Regions from separate parts of the Bacillus sp. OTU2372 genome, predicted to be linked through region 1. Evidence: riboswitches for the same ligand, from Rfam matches in the RefSeq annotation. Region 1 holds a riboswitch; each other region holds the start of a gene.
The links. Region 1 has a riboswitch for glycine ahead of AAHB15_RS22955 (amino acid permease). Riboswitches for the same ligand answer to the same signal wherever they lie in the genome.
Positions count from the first base shown of each region.

Region 1 (2,278 bases):
ATAGGAAAATAAGACTTAAATTGGAGCTACTGTTTAATTATCTGCTATCGTTTCCTGATTCACTTGATCAACCTCGTTAGTATTCATGGTCCGAATCTTATAAATGGCAATTAGCACAATAAACCAGACTGGAGTTACAAACAAGGCAATACGAGTATCTTCAGCAAGAGCAAGCACGACAAGAACGAAAGCTAGGAAAGCAAGGATCAGATAATTCGAAAATGGATAAAGCGGCAATTTAAATTGGTTGACCTTCGCCAGATCGGGTCTTGTTTTACGGTATTTTAAATGGCTGATGGCAGTAATTCCCCAAATAAAGATGAAACATACTGTAGATATACTTGTAATGAGTGTAAATACGCCTTCCGGCATGACATAGTTCAAAATAACTGCAATAAGAATAACTACAGTTGAAAAGAACAATGCATTTGAAGGTACTTTTCGTGAAGTAAGTTTTGCAAATGATTCAGGTGCATTTTTATCTTTGGCAAGTGAGTATACCATCCGGCTTGTACTAAAAACGGCGCTATTACATGCCGAAGCAGCGGATGTAAGTACGACAAAATTAACAATTCCGGCAGCTGCTGCGATACCAACTGCTACGAAGACTTGGACAAATGGACTTTTCGCCGGGTTTATCGCGTTCCATGGATAAATACTCATAATGACAAACAATGCGCCAAGGTAGAAAATAAATACCCGAATTGGGATATTATTGATTGCCTTTGGAATAACTTTTTCAGGGTCTTTTGTTTCGCCTGCTGTAAGTCCTACTAGTTCGATCCCTGTAAATGCAAACACTACCATCTGGAATGAGAGAATAAACCCATTTATGCCATTCGGGAACATGCCGCCGTGGCTCCATAAATTCGTGAAACTAGATGGACCTGAATTTGTAGAAAAGCCTTTTACAATCATGACAATACCGATAAAAATTAGTCCCAGAATAGCGATGACTTTTATTAAGGCAAACCAAAATTCCATTTCACCAAAAAGTTTAACGGTTGTAAGGTTCATAATTAACAAAATCACAAGGGCAATTAATCCTGGCATCCACTGCGGTACATTAGGAAGCCAATATTGGGTGTAGAGACCAACTGCTGTTAAGTCAGCCATAGCAATGGAAATCCAGCAGAACCAGTAGGTCCAGCCAGTTACAAAGGCTGCCATATTACCTAAATAGTCTCTTACAAAGTCAACAAAAGAATGATAGTTTAAATTGGTTAAGAGAAGTTCGCCAAGTGCGCGCATGATTAAAAAGCATATGGCCCCCGTAATCATATAAGCAAATAAAATCGATGGTCCTGCTAAATGAATCGATTTTCCTGCACCAAGAAATAATCCCGTTCCGATTGCTCCACCAATAGCGATTAGTTGTACATGCCTGTTTTTTAGGCCTCTTTCCAATTTTTGTTCCTGCATTCGATTTCCCCCTCTACTTTTCTAGGATGTTTACAATTTTTTTCGTTTTAAATCTATTTTTAAAGAATTTAAATCAAACTAAATGCAAATTAATATCCCAAAAAAAGTTTAAGATAATATTACCGGTTAATTCTACAACTAAAAAAGCGCTTACAATTCAAATAAAATTAATAGGATCAGCTTGTTCTTAGCAGGTCCCCATAGTCTCATTCCTCAATAGATTTCATAGCACAATCCTCCTTTTTCCGTGTGTACTATCTTTCCCAAACAAAAAAAGGACAGAGGGAAGATAGATTTTCTCTAATCTTTCCTCTGTCCTTTTACCTGAGAGTTTAACTCCTTTGGTGGCCCATGGCTCTCTCCAGAGACGCGTCCTATTATGGTCCTTTTACCTGAGAGATTGTTCCCCATTTTTTGGGGACTTGCTCCTTCGGTGCCAAACAATACGTTTGGTCTCTCCCACAATATTCATCCGCTATCATACATTTCATTTACATACTACTCTATGGAAAGGATGATGTCAATTAAATATTCAGAATTTATTAATTATTCCGAAAAAGTATATTACCATAGGAATAAATGTAATATGTTTACAATTAAAACTTAACTATGCTTTGTTATATACGAAGGATGAACATTAGCAATGCTGAAATAATTGCCAGTAAACTACTTACGCCAAAAGCAGTAAAAGCACCAAATGATTGCCACAAAAAACCTGCCATTACGCTTGCTGGCAATGTAGCTATACCAGTTAATGCATTAAATGTTCCCATTGCCATCCCACGTTGTCCTTCTGGTACCATATCTGCTACATAAGCCTTTTGAATTCCTTCAGTAGTCGCGTAGTACAACCCGT
Region 1 covers NZ_JASATK010000019.1:102,286-104,563, forward strand. Annotated here, with positions in the region: gene AAHB15_RS22955 (amino acid permease) at 34-1,422, opposite strand; glycine riboswitch at 1,733-1,789, opposite strand; glycine riboswitch at 1,793-1,894, opposite strand; gene AAHB15_RS22960 (MFS transporter) at 2,040-2,278, opposite strand, start outside.

Region 2 (2,278 bases), on a different contig from region 1:
CATCATTTAACGAGCGGGCATCTCTTTTATATTTTTCATAGAAGGCCGTCTCACTGCCCAGATGCCCAGGCTTTAGGAGTGAAACGAGATTAAAGATCTCCTCGATTCGGTTTTGGATCGGTGTGGCGGTTAATAATAAACAAAATTTCTTTTTAAGGTTTTGAACAAATTCGTAGTTTTTCGTTTTGTTATTTTTAAGTTTATGTGCCTCATCAATGATAATGAGATCGTAGTCCAGTTTGTTGATAATGTCCCGATGAGGATTTCGTTTCGCTGTATCAATTGAAGAAACAACGACATCGCACTGTTCCCAGACATAGCTTTTCCTTTGGGTAACGGCCGGGATAAAAAATTTGCTATTTAGCTCAATCGCCCACTGGGTAACCAAAGATGCAGGAACGAGTATTAATACCTTTTTTACTAAACCGCGAATCATGTATTCTTTTAAAATCAGCCCAGCTTCAATTGTCTTTCCAAGCCCCACTTCATCAGCTAGAATAGCTTTACCATTCATGTTTTCAATCACCTGTTTCGCTGTTTCAAGCTGATGTGGAAGAGGTGTTAAATTAGGAAGATGATTTGGAGCTTGTAAGCCTTCAAACTCCGGGATGACCAAATGTTTTTCAACATCGATTGCTAATTTAAAAAGCTCCCAGTTCCCCCACGGACCATCGTTGTCAATTCTATGTAAAAAATCATCCTGCCACGAGGAATCAAATTCAATTTCAACCGACATTATTACAGCTCCTTTTCATACATTGTAATATCATCTGTTTGCCAATTATTAAGACCGTCTGCTGCCTATCGTTTTCTTATAAAATGATTGCTCAATGTTGTAGTTTAATGGTAGGATGATAATAGCTTAGAATGTTTTAAATATTTTAATAAAGTAATTTATTTTTTTAAGTATAATTAGTATTACCAAATTGAAAAATATTATAATGCGAATGATAGCAAGGGGAGAGACTACGAAGAGTAGCGCCGAAGGAGCAAGCAGAAAATGTGAATCTCTCAGGCAAAAGAACTCTTGTTTGACGCAGCTCTGGAGAGCGCTGCTAGTGTTTGTTGCAGCCACCAAAGGGGAAAACCGCTTAAGGGTAAACTTTCAGGTGCAAGGACAGAGACCTACTTAATTTATTAAGGAGGTTTTCTGTCCTTTTTTATGTTTTAAAAAAAGTCGAATTGTTTCACAAAAGTTTAGGGAAATAACTTTTATAGAATTGTTGAACCTATAAAAATGTGGATCAAATGAGGGGGATTAAGGGATGACTGAATTAAAACGTACTCCACTTTTTGCAGTGTATAAAGAACACGGCGGGAAAACCATCGATTTTGGCGGGTGGGAGCTGCCTGTCCAATTTTCCAGCATAAAGGAAGAGCATGAAGCGGTCCGTACAAAAGCAGGTCTGTTTGATGTCTCCCATATGGGGGAAGTGGAAGTAAAAGGGAAAGACAGTTTACAATTTTTACAAAAAATGATGACCAATGATATTTCAAAAATTAAAAATGGCGGTGCTCAATACACGGCAATGTGTTATGAAAACGGCGGAACGGTGGATGATCTGCTCGTATATAAAATCGAGGACCATCATTATTTACTAGTTGTTAATGCTTCCAATATAGAAAAGGACTATAAATGGCTTCTGGATCACGTTGAGGGGGATGTTTTCCTTGATAACTTGTCTGAAAAGACAGCCCAGCTTGCGCTTCAAGGTCCGCTTGCAGAAAAGGTCCTGCAAAAGCTTGCAGGAGATACAGACTTAAGTCAAATTGGCTTTTTCAAATTTATGCAAGAAGTAATTCTAAACGGTAAGAAGGTACTAGTATCAAGAACAGGATATACCGGTGAAGACGGTTTTGAGGTTTACTGTGATGCAGCCGATGCGGTTGACCTTTGGAAGGCCATTTTAGAGGCAGGAACAGAGGAGGGTATTCTTCCATGCGGATTAGGTGCACGTGATACCCTTCGTTTTGAATCTGTGCTGGCACTTTATGGGCAAGAGCTTTCGCCTGAGATCTCTCCCCTTGAAGCAGGAATCTCCTTTGCCGTGAAGTTAAATAAGGAAGCTGACTTCATTGGGAAGGAAGCATTACGAAAACAGAAGGAAAATGTCTTACCAAGGAAATTAGTAGGAATCGAAATGATTGACCGTGGTATCCCTCGACATGGATATTCTGTTTATAAAGGAGAAGAGCTTATCGGAGAAGTGACAACCGGTACACAGTCGCCTTCTTTAAAGCGAAATATTGGTCTTGCTCTTATTAAGACCGAATTTGC
Region 2 covers NZ_JASATK010000014.1:87,406-89,683, reverse strand. Annotated here, with positions in the region: gene AAHB15_RS19910 (DEAD/DEAH box helicase) at 1-736, opposite strand, end outside; glycine riboswitch at 948-1,037, shown strand; gene gcvT (glycine cleavage system aminomethyltransferase GcvT) at 1,266-2,278, shown strand, end outside.
Region 2: it holds a riboswitch for glycine, as region 1 does, so the genes downstream of both, gcvT (glycine cleavage system aminomethyltransferase GcvT) here and AAHB15_RS22955 (amino acid permease) in region 1, are expected to answer to the same signal.

Region 3 (2,278 bases), on a different contig from region 1:
GATTTGAGGCAGGCAACAGAGCTTGCAGGCGCTTATCTAGGGATAGTCGGCATGGGTGAAGAATTATTCAGCTGGCTCGCGGTCGGTTCACGTTCGGACGGACTGAGAGCACTGCGATCCAAAATCAATGAACTCTTAAAGTCAGAGATGACCAAAGTTAAGAAGCTTGTAAATGATAATGCTGACTTTGTCCACCGGATTGCCGAGGAGCTCCTGAAGCGTGGCGATTTAACAGGCGAAGAGATAGAGCAAATCTATGTCGGGCTGTATGGCCAAAGTCGTGCAGAAGTCCTAGAGTCACAGAGTCAAGTTTTATTAGATTCATCTGATAAGGACAAAAACGATTAAAAAAGTATAGGAAGTGTCTTCAATAGGGGGTCTTGAGGACAAAACTCTTCGAGAAACCGGAGGAAGTGCTTTCAACAAGGTTTGTTGAGGACAAAACCTATTAACAAACCTGCAGAAATATTCTCAATCAAATCTCAATAAAATGGATGGTGTTACTTACCATCCATTTTTGTTCTTTAGTAACGTTAAGAAAGTTAATTCTAATATTCTACCATCATTTTTACATACTATGTCCATGTATTAAAGCTCGGAGTATTAGCCACCTGTCCATCCGTGATTTCGCAAGTTTCAATACTTGAAAAATGGCCATTTTAACGGTACATAAATTTATTTGTTGACAAATAGAACTAATACTACTAAAATTATAAATTATTCAACGATAGTTTAGTTTCTGAGTATGAATGCTAAATAATCATTCATTACTTTACAAATTAAATATTTAGCAAGCTATGATTGCTATGGATCACACTATAGCAGGAGCAGCTTCTGGAGAGACCGCGTGACAAGCGGCGCCGAAGGGTTCACAATCTCAGGCAAAAGGACAGAAGAGTACGAAGACTATTTATTATTCTACCACAAAAGAGTAATAGATATTATTTGTTATTCTTTCGCCCTGAAGAGATTGGAGAAATTCCAATCTCTTTTTTAATTGGTTCACTTCTTGTTCATGATTTCACATGCACAAGAAGAATTATTACTACCATTAGGGGGAGTTTCAAGTGGCACAACAAGAATTAAAGAGGGATTTAAAGAACCGTCACGTACAATTGATTGCGATTGGCGGAACGATTGGAACAGGTTTATTCTTAGGATCAGGAAGGGCGATCCAGTTAGCAGGCCCATCAATTATGTTTGCCTATGTAATTGTGGGCATCGCCTGTTTCTTTGTTATGAGGGCTTTAGGAGAACTGCTTCTATCAAAGTCGGGTTATACATCTTTTACAGACATTGCTGAGGACTATATCGGACCATGGGCAGGATTTGTAACTGGATGGACGTATTGGTTTTGTTGGATCATGACCGCTATGGCTGATATCATTGCCGTTGGTGTATATGTTCAATATTGGTTTGATATCCCGCAGTGGGTTCCAGCCATCGTCTGTTTAGTTCTATTATTAGGGCTTAATCTATTAACGGTAAAACTATTTGGAGAGTTAGAGTTTTGGTTTGCCTTAATAAAAGTCATCACGATTCTGGCTTTAATTGGAATAGGAGTTATCTTATTAGTAATAGGATTCAAAACAGATGTGGCAACCGTTTCTGTAAAAAATATTTGGGAATATGGCGGTCTTTTTCCACACGGTGTTTCAGGTTTCTTACTATCTTTCCAAATGGTAGTCTTTGCCTATGTCGGCGTTGAATTAGTGGGTGTATCAGCGGCAGAAACAGCCAATCCTCAAAAAAATATCCCGTCAGCGATTAATAAAATTCCGTTAAGAATTCTCTTTTTCTATGTGGGAGCACTGTTCATTCTTTTATGTATCAACCCATGGACACAGTTAAATGCTGATAACAGTCCTTTTGTAAAAACGTTTAGTCTGGTGGGTATACCGATTGCAGCAGGAATAATAAATTTCGTTGTGTTAACATCAGCGGCATCTGCCTGTAACAGTGGTTTGTTTTCGACGAGCCGAATCTTATATAATTTAAGCTCTAAAGCCCAAGGCCCAGCCCCATTTTCTAAATTAAATAAAAATCATGTACCAAGTAACGCATTATTGGTCTCAGCACTTGTTTTATCAGTCGGAGCCCTTTTAAGCAAGCTGATTCCTGAACAAGCTTTTGGCATTGTGACAACGATCAGTGCAATTTGTTTTATTTGGGTTTGGGGCATTATCTTAGTTTGTCATTTACGATATCGGAAATTACGTCCAGACCTGCGAAAAAAATCGACTTTTAAAGCTCCATTTACGCCGTTTATTAATTATGC
Region 3 covers NZ_JASATK010000001.1:1,005,724-1,008,001, forward strand. Annotated here, with positions in the region: gene AAHB15_RS04745 (AAA family ATPase) at 1-348, shown strand, start outside; glycine riboswitch at 825-903, shown strand; gene AAHB15_RS04750 (amino acid permease) at 1,068-2,278, shown strand, end outside.
Region 3: it holds a riboswitch for glycine, as region 1 does, so the genes downstream of both, AAHB15_RS04750 (amino acid permease) here and AAHB15_RS22955 (amino acid permease) in region 1, are expected to answer to the same signal.